DNA from 2 places in the Bilifractor sp. HCP3S3_D3 genome. Region 2 is predicted to be linked to the other one. Evidence: predicted binding sites of a transcription regulator. Region 2 holds the regulator's gene; the other holds the start of a gene.
The links. Region 2 encodes HrcA, which represses chaperone genes, less so after heat shock. Its sites were predicted from a motif close to TGTTAGCACTCNNNNNNNNNGAGTGCTAACA; they were not measured.
Positions count from the first base shown of each region.

Region 1 (7,708 bases), on a different contig from region 2:
GTCGTGCTGAGCGGAGAAATTTTTGTTGACGATATACTGAGGGAGCGCACGGTTAAAGGACTTCAGGACAAGGGATATCAGGTGTATTACTGAGACGGTACAGCCTTGGCGGAGCCGATATGGTTCGACTTCGGGACAAGGGATATCAGGTGTATTACCGAGAACGGAACGGCTCATATCCTGCAGGGAATGTTGAATTTGACAGGAGACATCTTTTCTTATATAATCTAATGGTTGTCTGGCCGGGTGCGCAGATAATGCGCTTTTTCCGGCAGGGAAGTATCCGAACTTCCGATTCAGCCTGTTTTGCTGCAGAAGCGGTATACAAATCAGAATTTGGAGAATATATGGAAAAGAAGGATTTCAGCTGCTTCTGGAGAAAACACTGGAAGCTGTTCGCTTATATCGGCGTACTTGCTGCCGCTGTGCTGCTGATCTGGTTCGCGTTCGGCGATATGATCCCGCAGTATCTGAAATTACTGCGCGGCGGCGATGAGAAGGAAATTGAATCGTTTATCAATAGGGAGGCTTCCTGGAAGGGCCCGCTGTCGATCATCGTGCTGGCTGCGCTTCAGGTTGTCAGTATAGTCTTTCCGGGATTTGCAATTCAGATTGCATCCGGTGTAATCTATGGCTGGTTCCATTCTTTCTTGATGTGCTACTTCGGCTTTTTGCTGGGAAACCTTCTGGTGTTCTTTTTTGCGAGAAGGATGGGGAACCAGATTGCCGGATTCGCGCCGGTGAAGAAGAACAAGAACAGTTGGATCAAGGAAAAGCTGAAGACGACCAAACCGGAGTTTGTGGTTGCTTTTGTGAACCTGCTCCCTATTCTTCCAAATGGAATTATTCCGTATATTGCTGCTGGATCTTCGATCACGACGCTTCACTATTTTATTGCGATTGCTGTTACAAGCTGGATACAGATTTTCTTCAACTGCCTCGCGGGCGGGTTCATCAAGCACGGGCAGTATCTGTTCATGGTGCTTGCGCTGGGATTCCAGATCTCTGTTCTGATTTTTGTCACCCTGAAGAGAAAATGGCTGATGTCGTTGATTCCCGGCGGAGACGAGTCGGAAGAGGATGAACCGGATTCGAAAATCGGCCTGTCAAAGCATATCAAAACAGACAAAGAGAAGAATGACACAGCTGTCTGATTATCTGTATCGTATCATGTGATGCTGAATGGAGCTTTCTTTTCCAGGCAGTGGCGGATATATCTTTTTCTTTTCATTTTGTTGGAAAAATTTTTCTTGCTACAGGTAAATTCTGTGAGTCTGTTTCTGTGTATGCGGAGACAGGCTTTTTTTATGGGATGAGACGGTTTTTCCGGAGATCAGCAGCCATCCACGCAGGCACCGTTCCGCTCTGCTATGGATGTGAAATTATGCTGTGGATGCGGAGCTCTGCTGTGGTTGTGAAATTAGGCTATGAAGGTGGTGCCTTGCAACTAGGAAGAAAAACAGGCAGACCCCGCTGCGACAAAAGGCGCGTATCCGATTACTCGGATACGCGCCGAACAGTGGGGGCAACGAGGATCGAACTCGTGACCTTTCGCGTGTGAGGCGAACGCTCATCCCGGCTGAGCTATGCTCCCATCAATACTCAGGTTATCACTTTTTCCATCAAAATGCAATGAAAATTTGTCAGAAAATTCAAATTTTGACGCAAACTTAAGTCACTGCGGCACAAGCCCGGGCCCTTGCGATGCAAGCTCACGCCTTGCACGCAAGCGCAAGTCTTTGCAAAGGAAGATATCGTGCAGGATGACAGTTTGTATGAAAGGCAGATGAAGGCAGCCGCGGGGCAAGGTTATGCTTTGAAAAATGAAAAAGTTATGATATGATGTTATCTCAGTGAAAGACTTTAGATATCTGCCGAAACGGTGTACGTCCCGGTGGATAAATGATACAGGAATCGAGGAGGAACTGACACAATGGCGATCGAAGAAACTTCTAAAGAACAGGGGTCGGGTGAGGCGGAAAGAGAAGTCGTTTCCCGGAACTTTATCGAGCAGGAAATCGATAAAGATCTGAAGGAAGGCAGATATGACACGGTTATGACACGCTTTCCGCCAGAGCCGAACGGGTACCTTCACATCGGCCACGCAAAGTCGATCCTTTTGAATTATGGCATCGCGAAGGAATATAATGGTCAGTTCAATCTCCGTTTTGATGACACAAATCCCACAAAGGAAAAGGGAGAATTTGTAGAGGCAATCAAGCGTGACGTGGAGTGGCTCGGTGCGAAGTTCAACGGTCCGTTCTTTGCATCAGACTATTTTGACAAAATGTATGAGGCTGCGCTCAAGCTGATCCGCGATGGAAAGGCTTATGTCAGTGATCTGTCCGCTGATGAGATTCGTGAGTACCGTGGAACATTGACGGAGCCGGGAAGGGATGATCCGAATCGGAACAGAAGCGTAGAAGAGAATCTCGATCTGTTCGAGCGGATGAAAAACGGCGAGTTCGAGGACGGATCAAAGGTTCTCCGGGCGCGAATCGATATGAAAGCGGCGAACATCAATATGAGAGACCCGATTATCTACCGGATCGCTCATCTGCATCACCAGAATACGGGAGACAAATGGTGCATTTATCCGATGTATGATTTTGCCCATCCGCTGGAGGATGCCTTCGAGGGCATTACCCATTCTCTCTGTACGCTGGAGTTTGAGGACCACCGGCCACTGTATAACTGGGTGGTGGAGAACGTGGGCTTTGCGCACCCGCCGAGGCAGATTGAGTTCGCGAAGCTCTACCTGACCAATGTAGTCACCGGTAAGAGATATATCAAGAAACTGGTGGAGAACGGAACTGTCGATGGTTGGGATGACCCGCGTCTTGTCACCATCGCCGCGCTCCGCAGAAGAGGATATACGCCGGAATCGATACAGAAGTTTATCAGCCTTGGAGGAATTTCGAAGGCCAACAGCTCCACAGACTATGCGATGCTGGAGTACTGCATACGGGATGATCTGAAGACCAGAGTTCCCAGAATGTATGCGATCCTGGATCCGGTAAAGCTGATTATTGACAATTATCCCGAGGGGCAGACCGAGGAGTTTACGGTTCCGAACAACCCGGAGAATGAGGCGCTGGGGAGCCGCACGGTTACTTTTTCCCGTGAACTGTATATCGAGCGGAATGATTTTATGGAGAATCCGCCGAGGAAATATTTCCGGATGTTCCCGGGCAATGAAGTGCGCCTGATGCAGGCTTACTTTGTAAAGTGCGTTGATTTCCGCAAGGATGAAAATGGAAAAATCACCGAGATCCACTGTACCTACGATCCGGCGAGCCGCGGCGGCAACAGCCCGGACGGTCGAAAGGTGAAGGGAACGATCCACTGGGTGAATGCAGCAGATGCGAAGCCTGTGGAGATGCGTCTCTATGAGAATCTGATCGATGAGGAAAAGGGCGTGTACAATGAGGACGGCACGATGAATATCAATCCGGATTCTCTTGAGGTTCTCCAGGGAGTGGTCGAGCCCGCTCTGGCAGAGGCAAAGCCCTATGAGAGCTTCCAGTTTGTGAGAAATGGTTTCTTCTGTGCTGACGCGAAGCTGTCGAAGTCCGGAAAGCCGGTGTTCGGCAGAATCGTATCGCTGAAGAGTTCCTTCAAGCTTCCGAAGGCATAAGAGAATCAGAGAAACTTCAGAAGGCATAAGAGAATCGGAGAAACCTCAGAAGACGTAAGAGGTCCGGAGAAACTCCGGAAGGCACAAGAGGTCCGGAGAAACTTTCAAGACATAAGAAGTCCGGAGAAGTCTTCAAGGACATAAGAAGTCCGGCGCAGACTGACGCTGATATTCATTACAAAAAGGCTGCTGTATCACTGCTTCCTGCAGGTGCGGCAGCTTTTTCCTGTTTTTATACCGAAAATGCTGTTTCGCAAAAAATGTCCTTAATGGCGGAGAAATAATGAAGAAGTATATCTTCGATTGTGTTATCCTGATACGAAGAACAGGCGGGAGTTGTCCGGGTCAGTAACGGAGAATGAAGATGACTCTGCAGGAAGTAAAATCCTGGAAGGCGGGATCTTTGAAAGTGTTGCACACCGGGGATTTCCGGAAGAGAGAAAGGAAGAGCAGGAAATGATAAAGGCATGTATTTTTGATCTTGACGGTACACTTACGAAGACGCAGGAGTCCATTGCGCGTCCGGTCAATATGACACTGGAGCATTTCGGGCTTCCTGCGATGCCGGTGGAGAATTACAATTACTACGCGGGGGATGGCCTCGACAACGCACTTAAAAGAGCACTGAAGGATGCGGGTGATCCGGAGCTGAAACATTATGAGGAGGGAAGACCGCTGTGCCGGAAATGGTTTGTCGAGAATTCGCTGTATCATGTGAAACCTTACCCGCACATTGTGGAGATGCTGAAAGAACTGAAGAAACGGAAGATCCGCCTTGCTGTATTTTCCAACAAGATGCATCAGGGAGCAATCGATGTGGTGACGGCAATCTTCGGACCGGATACCTTCGACCATATTCAGGGACAGACCGACACTGTGCCGATCAAACCGGATCCGCAGGGGGTCTATGAGATTCTCAGGGAGTTCGGGGTGAATAAGACAGAGGCACTGTACTTCGGTGACACCAATACCGACATGCTCACAGGTCATAATGCAGGCCTTTTTACCGTCGGGGTGACATGGGGGTTCCGTCCGAGAACGGAGCTTGAGGAATATCGGGCAGACGATATTGTCGATGATCCTATGGAGATCGTTGATCTTGTGGATCGATTTAATTCGAGGGGAAAGGAAAATGTCAGATAAAAGAATTCCATCGATAAGAATTCCGTCGAATATCCGTCTCATTGCAAGTGATTTGGACGGGACACTGCTTCAGGGAGACGCACAAAGGCTGAAACCCAATACCTGCGAGCTGATTCACAGGCTGACTGACAGAGGAATTATTTTTCTCGCAGCGAGCGGAAGACAGTATGCCAATCTGCAGAGACTCTTTGCTCCTGTTCGCAGCGAGATCGCGTATCTCTGCGAGAACGGCTGCCTCAGCTTCTATGAAGGCGAGATGGTGCACAGAGTGACCATGGACCGGGCACTGGGACAGGAGATCATGCGCGAGATCATAGGGACGCCGTCCGCCGAGGTGCTCCTGTCGGGAGTGAATACAAGCTACATTCAGCCGAAGGACATGAGCTATTATTATCATATGCGGGATGTGGTCGGCAACAATGTCACACTGGTGCCGGATATTCTGAAGACGGAGGAGCCGTATTTCAAGATTTCCATCTACGAGAGGAACGGTCTTACCGATGAGGAAATCGCGTTCTGGCAGGAAAGATTTGGAAGATACGCAACGGTTGTTACGGGCGGAAATGACTGGCTCGATATCATGCCGCTTCATGTGAATAAGGGAACCGGAATCCGGAAACTGCTGGAGAAGCTCGATGTGCGGCCGGAGGAATGCATGGCCTTCGGGGATAACTATAACGATATGGAGATGATGAAGCTGGTCGGCTGGCCGGTTGCGGTGGACAATGCCAAACCGGAAATTCTCGCCGCAAGCCGTGACCATACGTCGACGGTGGAGGAATACCTTGAGAAAATATTGTCAGGCGATTTTAGCGGATAATGTTGCTTCGCATCGCTCCATGCTCATACCTGTTGTCGTCGCTAATGTTCTTACCCACTGGTGAGCAAGCTCCCCGCGGGCCAAGAACATTGCGACTGGACTTATACAGTACCGGCTATACGATACATTGTGCCACACACTGTATAAGTCCCCGCGTCACTTCGCTGCTTCGCAGCTTCCGTGCCGCTAACAGGTATGATCATTCTCGCGTTGCTTGGCATCGCTCCATGCTCATACCTGTTGTCGTCGCTAATGTTCTTACTCACTGGTGAGCAAGCTCCCCATGGGCCAAGAACATTGCGACTGGACTTATACAGTACCTTACTAGCACTCGATAAAAACGAGTGCTAATTTTTCCTTGACTTTCTGTAATAAGGGTACTAATATAACACTTGTCGGGTATAAAATGAATACCGGTCATAATGACAGAAATCACAGCCGGAATGGTCCGCGAAGTCGGGTTTCCACAGACAGCGGATCATCAGCGGCGATAACATAAATATCCATTTTCCTGACGGGGATATGTCACGAAAATGAAGGATCAAAAGTGAAAAGGAGTGTGTATTAGTATGGAAATGAGACATGGAAATCTGTCGATTAACAGCGACAACATTTTTCCAATAATCAAGAAATGGATGTATTCGGATAAGGATATCTTTATCCGGGAACTGATTTCGAACGGATCCGATGCCATAACCAAGAGAAAAAAGCTGGATGCCGTAGGTGAGGTAAGGCTTCCGGAGGGATATAAGCCGAAGATCACAGTATCGGTTAACGATAAGGAAAAAACACTGAAATTCACCGATAACGGAATTGGTATGACAGCGGACGAGGTAATCCGTGACATCACAGAGATTGCTTTTTCCGGCGCGACGGAATTTCTGGAAAAGTATAAGGATAAGGCGGACAGCGACCAGATCATCGGACATTTCGGACTCGGATTCTATTCTGCATTCATGGTAGCGGATCTGGTGGAAATCGATACATTGAGTTTCCGTGAGGGAGCGGAGGCCGTTCACTGGGAGTGCGACGGCGGTACAGAGTATGATATGAGCGAGGGCACCCGTACCGAGGCAGGGACAACGATCACACTGCACCTGGCAGAGGATAGTCTGGAATTCGCCAACGAGTACAAGGTACGTGAAACTCTGGAGAAATACTGCTCCTTCATGCCGGTAGAAATTTATCTTGAGAATGAGACGAAAGAGCCGGAGACGGAGATCATCGATGAAAAGGACCTCAAGGATACCGATGTTGTCATTGAGCATATCCATGAGGACGCGAAGTACGAGGAGAAGAAAAATGATAAGGGCGAGACCGAAAAGGTCGAGACCAGCCCGGAGAAAAATCAGGTAAAGATTCAGAAGCGGCCGGTATCCATCAGTGATACGCATCCACTGTGGACAAAGCAGCCCAGTCAGTGCACAGATGAGGAGTACAAGGAATTTTACCGCCATGTATTCCTGGATTACAAGGAGCCGCTGTTCTGGATTCATCTGAATATGGATTATCCGTTCCGCCTGAAGGGCATTCTGTACTTCCCGAGAATCAACACGGAATACGAGTCCATTGAGGGAAAAATCAAGCTGTACAACAACCAGGTATTCATCGCGGATAATATTAAGGAAGTTATCCCGGAATATCTGCTCCTGCTCAAGGGCGTGATTGACTGCCCGGATCTGCCCCTCAACGTCTCCCGTTCTGCGCTTCAGAATGACGGTTTCGCGCAGAAGATTTCCGATTACATCTCAAAGAAGGTTGCGGACAAGCTCTCAGGCATGTGCAAGACCAAGAGAGAAGAATATGAGAAATACTGGAACGACATCAGTCCGTTCATCAAGTTCGGAACGCTGAAGGATCCCAAGTTCTCTGAGAGAATGATGGACTACATCCTCTATGAGGATCTCGACGGCAAGTATCACACGCTGAAAGATATCATCGCCGCCAATACTCCTGAAAAGACTGAGGAAGAGAAAACAGGGGGAAGCGCAGAAGACAAGAGCAAAGCGGCAGATGCGAAGGAATCTGAGACGGGTGCCGATGGTGAGAAGAAGCCTGAGGCAGAAGCTTCAGAAGAGAGTAAATCCGGTGAGGCGGACCAGAAGGAC
Region 1 covers NZ_JBQHWP010000013.1:37,447-45,154, reverse strand. Annotated here, with positions in the region: gene ACTNDI_RS09175 (Kae1-like domain-containing protein) at 1-93, shown strand, start outside; gene ACTNDI_RS09170 (TVP38/TMEM64 family protein) at 348-1,154, shown strand; tRNA gene ACTNDI_RS09165 (tRNA-Val) at 1,521-1,594, opposite strand; gene ACTNDI_RS09160 (glutamine--tRNA ligase/YqeY domain fusion protein) at 1,934-3,637, shown strand; gene ACTNDI_RS09155 (HAD family hydrolase) at 4,094-4,780, shown strand; gene ACTNDI_RS09150 (HAD family hydrolase) at 4,770-5,600, shown strand; gene htpG (molecular chaperone HtpG) at 6,170-7,708, shown strand, end outside.
Region 1: a site for HrcA is predicted at 5,923-5,953, ahead of htpG (molecular chaperone HtpG). Genes of this name have one in related genera too.

Region 2 (7,708 bases):
ATGGAAAGGGTCAGCGGTGTGACATCGAGCAGAAGCACGTCTCCGGCTCCAGCATCTCCGGCCAGCTTGCCTCCCTGAATCGATGCGCCGATTGCCACGCACTCATCCGGGTTCAGGTTCTTGCTCGGCTCATGTCCGGTCAGCTGTCTTACCTTGTCCTGTACCGCCGGGATACGTGTGGAACCACCGACCAGAAGAACCTTCGCAAGGTCAGATGCGGTAAGTCCTGCGTCGTTCAGAGCAGTTCTTACCGGCTCCGCGGTCGCCTCCACAAGATCTGCGGTCAGCTCGTCGAATTTTGCCTTTGTCAGGTTGAGATCCAGATGCTTTGCGCCGTCCGCCGTAGCGGTGATGAACGGAAGGTTGATGTTCGTGGTGGTCGCGCTGGAAAGCTCGATCTTTGCCTTCTCTGCCGCCTCACGGATTCTCTGCATCGCCATCTTGTCGCCGGAGAGGTCGATGCCTTCCTGCTTCTTGAATTCACTTACGATATAATCGGCAACTCTCTTATCAAAGTCGTCGCCGCCCAGATGGTTATTGCCGGCGGTAGCCAGTACCTCGATGACTCCGTCGCCGATCTCGATGATGGACACATCGAAGGTGCCGCCGCCGAGATCGTATACCATAACCTTCTGCTCTTTCTCATTGTCCAGGCCGTAAGCCAGCGCCGCTGCTGTCGGCTCGTTGATGATACGCTTTACATCAAGTCCGGCGATCTTGCCGGCGTCCTTTGTCGCCTGACGCTGTGCGTCATTGAAATATGCCGGGCAGGTGATGACGGCCTCTGTGACCTTTTCTCCAAGATAGCCTTCCGCGTCACTCTTCAGCTTCTGCAGAATCATCGCGGAGATCTCCTGCGGAGTGTAGCTCTTGCCGTCAATGGTGACTCTGTAATCGGAGCCCATGTGACGCTTGATCGATGAAATCGTATGATCCGCGTTTGTAACTGCCTGACGCTTTGCCGGCTCGCCTACCAGACGCTCTCCTGTTTTTGTGAACGCAACAACGGACGGGGTCGTACGGCTTCCTTCCGCGTTCGCGATAACGGTGGGTTTTCCACCTTCCATAACGGCTACACAGCTGTTTGTTGTACCAAGGTCAATACCGATAATTTTTCCCATTCTATTTTCCTCCTGATCGGATCTGTTTTTCTGTAATGTCAGTTGGCCACCTTCACCATACTGTGACGAACTACGACATCCTTGTACTTATATCCCTTCTGAAGCTCCTGTGTGATGATGTTTTCACCGACATCCGGGTTGTCCTCATGCATCACCGCATTATGAAGATTCGGATCAAACTCGGCGCCCTCCGCCTCGATGGTCTCAACGCCCATATCTGTCAGGATCTTCGTCATCTGCTTGTAAATCTTGTTCATCCCCTGAACGAACGAATCCGACTCATCCGCTCCGGCAAGTCCTCTTTCAAAATTATCGACCACCGGAAGGATCTTCTCGATAACATCTCTCGCGCCCATATCGAACATCTCGGATTTTTCTCTCTCCGTGCGCTTGCGGAAATTGTCGAACTCAGCCATCTGACGCTGCAGTCTGTCGGTGAGTTCTTCAATCTTCTCATCCTTCTTGTCCTTTTTTATCTTTTTCCCGGAACCGGATCCTTTCGCATTATCACCATTTTCCACAGAGCCGTCGCTTTTCGCCTCATCCTGCTTCTCTTTGGAATCAGATTTCCCGGCTTCATTCTGCCTTGCCTTCTCTTGGGTCTGATCCGCGGCTTTTCCGTTACGAACTCCGTCTTCCTTTTCTGTCTTCTCTTCCTTCATCGTATCTGCTTCTGCTGTACGTTTCTCTGTATCTTTTGCTTTTTCTTCGTTCATATGATTATCCTTCTTCATGGCTCTTTTTTCCTCTGCTTTCGGGTCTGCCCCGTCGGCGCCCCGCCTGCTGTTATTCACGTCTGCCATGTCTGTCCCGCCTTTCTGTTTTTATTGCTTCTAAATCTAATGTGAATCTCCGCATGGATTAATCACTTCTTCGTGTACTCCCGGATCCCGGTCTGCTAGGACTCTGTGCTGTCATCGATAATGTCATGATCGGACGAGGTCTCGAGCTTGGCGTCTCCGTTTCCAAAGAGAGCATTCATCTGTGATTTCAGCTGCTTCAGATTTTCTACTACTTTCTTATAATCCATTCTCCGAGGGCCTACAATAGCGACCGTTCCTTTCATCCCGTTTCCAAGATTGTAGTTTGCGGTGACAACGGAGCAGTCCTTCATGCCCTGAATCGGGGATTCGTTCCCGATATAGGCGGTGATCCCGTTCGAGGCTTCCTCGCCCGGAGCCGTCTCGCGGATCATCTCAGCCAGTTCCTTCTTATCTCCGAACGCGGTCATCAGCTCCTTGGCTTTTTTCGAATCCGCAAGTTCCGGATAGTCGAAAATATTTGTCGCACCGCTCAGATAGATCGGCATGTCCTCCTCTCCCGGCTGTATGGTCTCTGCCACTGCATCGATCACACTGCTGATGACTTCGCTATGAATGCCTGCCTGCTGCTTCATCCGAGTGATCATGTCCAGATTGATCTCGCCGATTGTCTTTCCGTTCAGCTCGTTGTTCAGAAGCAGATTCAGTTTCAGAATATCGTCTTCATCAATAGATTCCTTGAGGTCAATCATCTGGTTTTTGACCAGATTCCCCTGTGCCACCACTACCGCGAGAAGCTGTTTCTCATTGATCCGGGACAACTGAATGAACTTCAATGAGTTCTGATGATACGACGGTCCCGCAATCATTGTCGCATAATTGGTGTTCTGTGCCAGCACATCCACGACCTGCTTCAGTACCTTCTCCATACGATCCGTTTTCTGAATCATCAGCGTCTGTGCTTCAGCATCCTGATTTGTTTTCTGTATCAGCTCGTTTACATAAAGCCGATATCCCTTATCGGAGGGAATCCGTCCGGACGAAGTATGCGGCTGAATAATATACCCCATTTCCTCCAGATCCGACATCTCATTTCGGATGGTCGCGGAGCTTAGATTCAGGTCTGTGTATTTGGAAATTGTCCGTGATCCGACAGGCTCTCCCGTCTCCAGGTATGTCTGGATAATAGCCTTTAGAATCGTCTTTTTTCGTTCATCCAAATCTTCTCCCACTCCTTGGCTCCTTTCTTCCTTCTGAGGATTGATCTCCGGCAGGATCGTTCCCTTTGCCGGTTTGTCAGCACTCTAAATTGCAGAGTGCTAACGCCTATGTTTCATAAGATAGCACTGCATTATTTTTTTGTCAACTACTTTTGCTGTTGCGCGGTGAATGCGCGGTGAATTGAGCGCGGCGCTAATGGCAAATTATTTTCGGGTTAATTCTTATGGCAATTCATCGCAAAAAATATTTGAACAATCCTCCGGAAGGAATGACCTATCAGAAAATCCAACACTTCGCATTCGGCTGCGGCTCACTGTTCGCGTAAAAAAAACAGGCCGTCACAGTTCCCTGTCTGCTCCAGCCTGCTGCCTGTCGGCATATAATACCGCGCAAGAGCGCAGCTTTATCCCTTGTAATGCTTCTGTTGAATCATTTGTAATGCTTCTATTAAAATGTCAGGGACTTGTCACTGCTTAGTATGTAGTATGGCATGTGTTCCTCGCCATATGTCACGTGTCAGATGTCCTTCGCCGCACTGACCACGTATCTGTTCCTGTCAGTCGTTCAGATACCCGGCTTCATTGTAGATCAATGCCATGAACTCCAGATCATCGTCCGAATTGTTCTCCATGCTGTGATACTGTCCGACCTCAATCACGCAGACGTCTCCGGCTGACACATGATAAATCCTGTGGTCATTATCAATAAAATCACCGTGGCCCTTCAGAATATAGTAAGGCTCCGTGTCATGTACATGCTGATGCCAGCCTACGCTTGCGCCTGGCGGAAGTGTAACCTTTGCGTACATCCTTCCATGCCCCATAAGCTCCTCCCTGGACACAATATGGGAAACCTTTGCTCTTCCTCTTCCTCCTGCAAGGCCATCTACATAAGTAACGTTCTCTTTACGGACCATTTCCTGTCCCCTCCTGTCTGGTTTTTAAAGCCGATGCACTTGTCCTTATCCTGAATATTGAACCCTGACCTGTATGTGTTGACATTCTGTTTTTTCTCAGACACGGATTGTGAGTATCCTGCCCGAGGAGTTATATTTTTCAAACTCTACTCCAGCTGCCTGAAACATCATTTTCGATGCAATGACGGAAGGTGTTTTGTCATACTTGTCGTCATCATAGATAACCTTCCGGATTCCCGCCTGGATAATTGCCTTCGCACATTCATTACACGGGAAAAGCGAGACATACAGCTTTGCCCCTTCGAGACTTCCACCCCGGTAATTCAGGATCGCGTTCAGCTCGCTGTGCGTCACGTAGACATACTTTGTTTTCAGCGGATCCTCGTTGCTTCTGGCCCACGGAAAGGCATCATCGGAGCAGCCTCTCGGAAATCCATTATAGCCGATGGAAAGAATCTTGTTGTCCTGGCTCACGATACAGCATCCCACCTGGGAATTCGGATCCTTGGAACGCATGCCTGCCAGCTTGGCAACTGCCATAAAATACTCATCCCAGGAAATATAATCTTTTCGCTTATCTGACATCGTTCCTCCAGCATTCTGTGTATAAGCCCTTCGAAAACGCAGACAGATCGCCTGTAGGATCGCAAGTGTACGAAGCATGGGCAATCCGCAGCTTATACCGTGTGTATCCCCGTTCACAACATGTCGGCGCTTTACTTTGTTCCGAAAATTCTGTCTCCCGCGTCGCCGAGTCCGGGCACAATGTATCCTTGTTCATTCAGATGATCGTCCAGCGCGCCTACCACGATGGATACATCCGGATGTTCCTTCTTCAGGCGCTCCAGTCCCTGCGGTGCCGCAATGATACAGAGAAAATGAATTTTCTGGCATCCATGCTTTTTCAGCTGACGAATCGCGTCACAGGCAGAGCCTCCGGTCGCCAGCATCGGATCTACCACAAAAACCTCACGTTCTTCAATGTCGGAGGGGAGCTTGCAGTAATACTCCACCGGCTGAAGAGATTCCGGATCTCTGTACATGCCGATGTGTCCGACCTTTGCGGCGGGGATCAGCGTCTGGATACCGGAAACCATTCCCAGACCCGCACGAAGAATCGGTACGATGGCCAGCTTCTTGCCGGCCAGTCTCTGAACGGTTGTTTTTGTGATCGGTGTCTGAATCTCTACGTCCTCAAGAGGAATACTGCGTGTTGACTCATAGCACTCCAACATGGCAATCTCGGAGATAATCTCGCGAAATTCCTTGGTCCCCGTACTTTCCTCGCGGATGATTCCGATTTTATGCTTGATCAGCGGATGATCCATAATAATTACTTTTCCCATTTTTCTTCCTTTCCACTCATATAACTGCAAGACACAGGTTCCTCACAAACGATCTGTCTCCATCCGGACACAGGTGCAGCATTCTCCGGCGAATTACCGCTTCCTTCCGGCATCCAGGTCCTTTGCATTACTGTTTCCACGAGTTGTGCCTCTGCAACATGCAGCGGGCTCTCTTCCGGCAATCCGATTTTCGCCTCGTTACTGTTCCTCTTCAATCTTACGGATCCTTCGGATATGTCTCTCCCCCTCCGAGAACGGTGTGTCGAGGAACGCGTCTACAATTCCGCACGCAACTCCGGGTCCCGTGACTCTTCCGCCCATCGCAAGGATATTTGCATCGTTATGCTCCCGCGTTGCCCTCGCCATATACTCGTTCGTGCAGAGTGCGCAGCGGATTCCCTTCATCTTATTTGCAGTGATCGAGATGCCGATTCCGGTACCGCAGATCAGGATTCCCTTCTCGCAGCTTCCATCCTGAACAGCGTGCCCGACCTTGTGGGCATAATCCGGGTAATCGACAGATTCTTCGCTGAAACATCCAAAATCCCTGTATGCGATTCCCTTAGCATCAAGATGAGTTTTGACCTCCTGCATCAGCCGGTAACCGCCATGGTCACATCCAAGTGCTATCATTTTGTCCTCCTTCTCTGCAGCACGCATGTGCTGATCTGTATCTGCCTCTTTCTGAAAACCCGGTCAGGCACCTCTCACGCCTGAATCACTTCATGGCCGGCCGCCTTGATCAGACGATTCATGATTGCCTGACCCATTCTCGGTGTCTCAAAGGATTCTGTATAGATATAGTCAACCCCGTCAGCATCGAAGTCCCGCAGAATCTCATATAGATGGTGCGCAATCGTCCTGTCGTCTGCCCTGCTTCCAATACAACGGATATCTCCTTCTGTGTACCTGTCCCGGCTCTCCTCTGTGCAGATGATACCGACACGAAAGCCCTCTGAAAGCCTCTTTTCGGTAAGCTCCCGGATTTTTGAAAAAACAGCCTCCGGCTGTCCCTCTACGATCGCAAGATCTGCCTTCGGCGCATAATGCTTGTACCGCATGCCCGGCGCCTTCGGCCGCACATGAATATTCTCGGACATGATACCAGGGTCAACTGTGACCTCTCCGATCACCTTCTCCAACATCTCCTGATTCAGAAAACCCGGACGCAAAATGACCGGATGTCCCTCACTGAAATCCACAATCGTAGACTCCAGACCGATATTCACCTGACCTCCGTCAATGATCATATCGATCTTGCTGCCGAGATCCTCCTCCACATGACTGGCGAGCGTCGGGCTCGGTCTTCCGGAGGTGTTTGCGCTCGGCGCGGCAACATATCCGCCTCCCTGACGGATCATCTCCCTTGCAATGGCATTGTCCGGAAAACGGACCGCCACCGTATCCAGCCCTCCCGTTGTCTCATAGGGAACCAGATCGGTCTTCTGAAAAATCATGGTCAGCGGTCCCGGCCAGTATCTCTCTGCCAGTCTCCTCGCTCCCTCCGGGAACTCACGGATCAGCGGAAAAAGATGCTCCAGATCAGCGATGTGTACAATCAGCGGATTGTCCGAGGGTCTTCCCTTCGCGGCATAGATCTTTCGGGAAGCCTCAGGATCCAGGGCATTTCCTCCAAGTCCGTAGACCGTCTCCGTCGGAAATGCGACAAGGCCTCCCGCTCTCAGAATTCTTCCCGCCTCACGAAGGGCATCCATATCCAGGTTATCTTCCGTCATCCTGACAATTTTTGCTTTTCCAGTCTGCATGGATCGGTTCACTTCCATCCTTTAATAATCATCTTCGCGAAGCGGCAGGTCACAGTTCTCCCCTATCTCCGGGCTTTCGTTCACAATATCCTGAATCGTCTTGTAGGAATTCATGAACTGCTTCTGCACGCGGTTGAAGATCTCGACAACATTTGCAAGCTCTTCCTGGACAGCTTCATACTTCTGTTTCCCCTCGCGGTTGATCTCATCAACCTCCTTCTGCACACCCGCCAGAGTTTTCTGTGCCTCTACCTGCGCTTCGTCACGAATTTTCCTTGCTTCCGTCTCTGCCTCTGAGATTCTTCTCTGCTTCTCAGCCTCAGTCTCACGGTCAATCTGCTTTGCGCGGATCTTTGCCTCATAGATCAGGCTTCCGATTGTCTCATAATTATCGACATACGACTGATACTTCTCGCGGATGGTTTTCTCCATCTTGAGGATCTCCTGATCCCGCGCCTCCAGTGTCTCCTGAAGCTCCGCAATCTTTGCGTCCTTTTCGCTGATCTCGTTATCCTTCGCTGCAAGGGCTTTCTTCGCATCCGCGAGATCCCGGATTATTTTGCTCTTTTCCTGATAG
Region 2 covers NZ_JBQHWP010000007.1:107,962-115,669, forward strand. Annotated here, with positions in the region: gene dnaK (molecular chaperone DnaK) at 1-1,121, opposite strand, end outside; gene grpE (nucleotide exchange factor GrpE) at 1,160-1,837, opposite strand; gene hrcA (heat-inducible transcriptional repressor HrcA) at 2,020-3,114, opposite strand; gene ACTNDI_RS05990 (cupin domain-containing protein) at 3,660-4,019, opposite strand; gene ACTNDI_RS05995 (deoxycytidylate deaminase) at 4,116-4,604, opposite strand; gene upp (uracil phosphoribosyltransferase) at 4,736-5,365, opposite strand; gene rpiB (ribose 5-phosphate isomerase B) at 5,564-5,998, opposite strand; gene ACTNDI_RS06010 (L-threonylcarbamoyladenylate synthase) at 6,073-7,149, opposite strand; gene ACTNDI_RS06015 (hypothetical protein) at 7,153-7,708, opposite strand, start outside.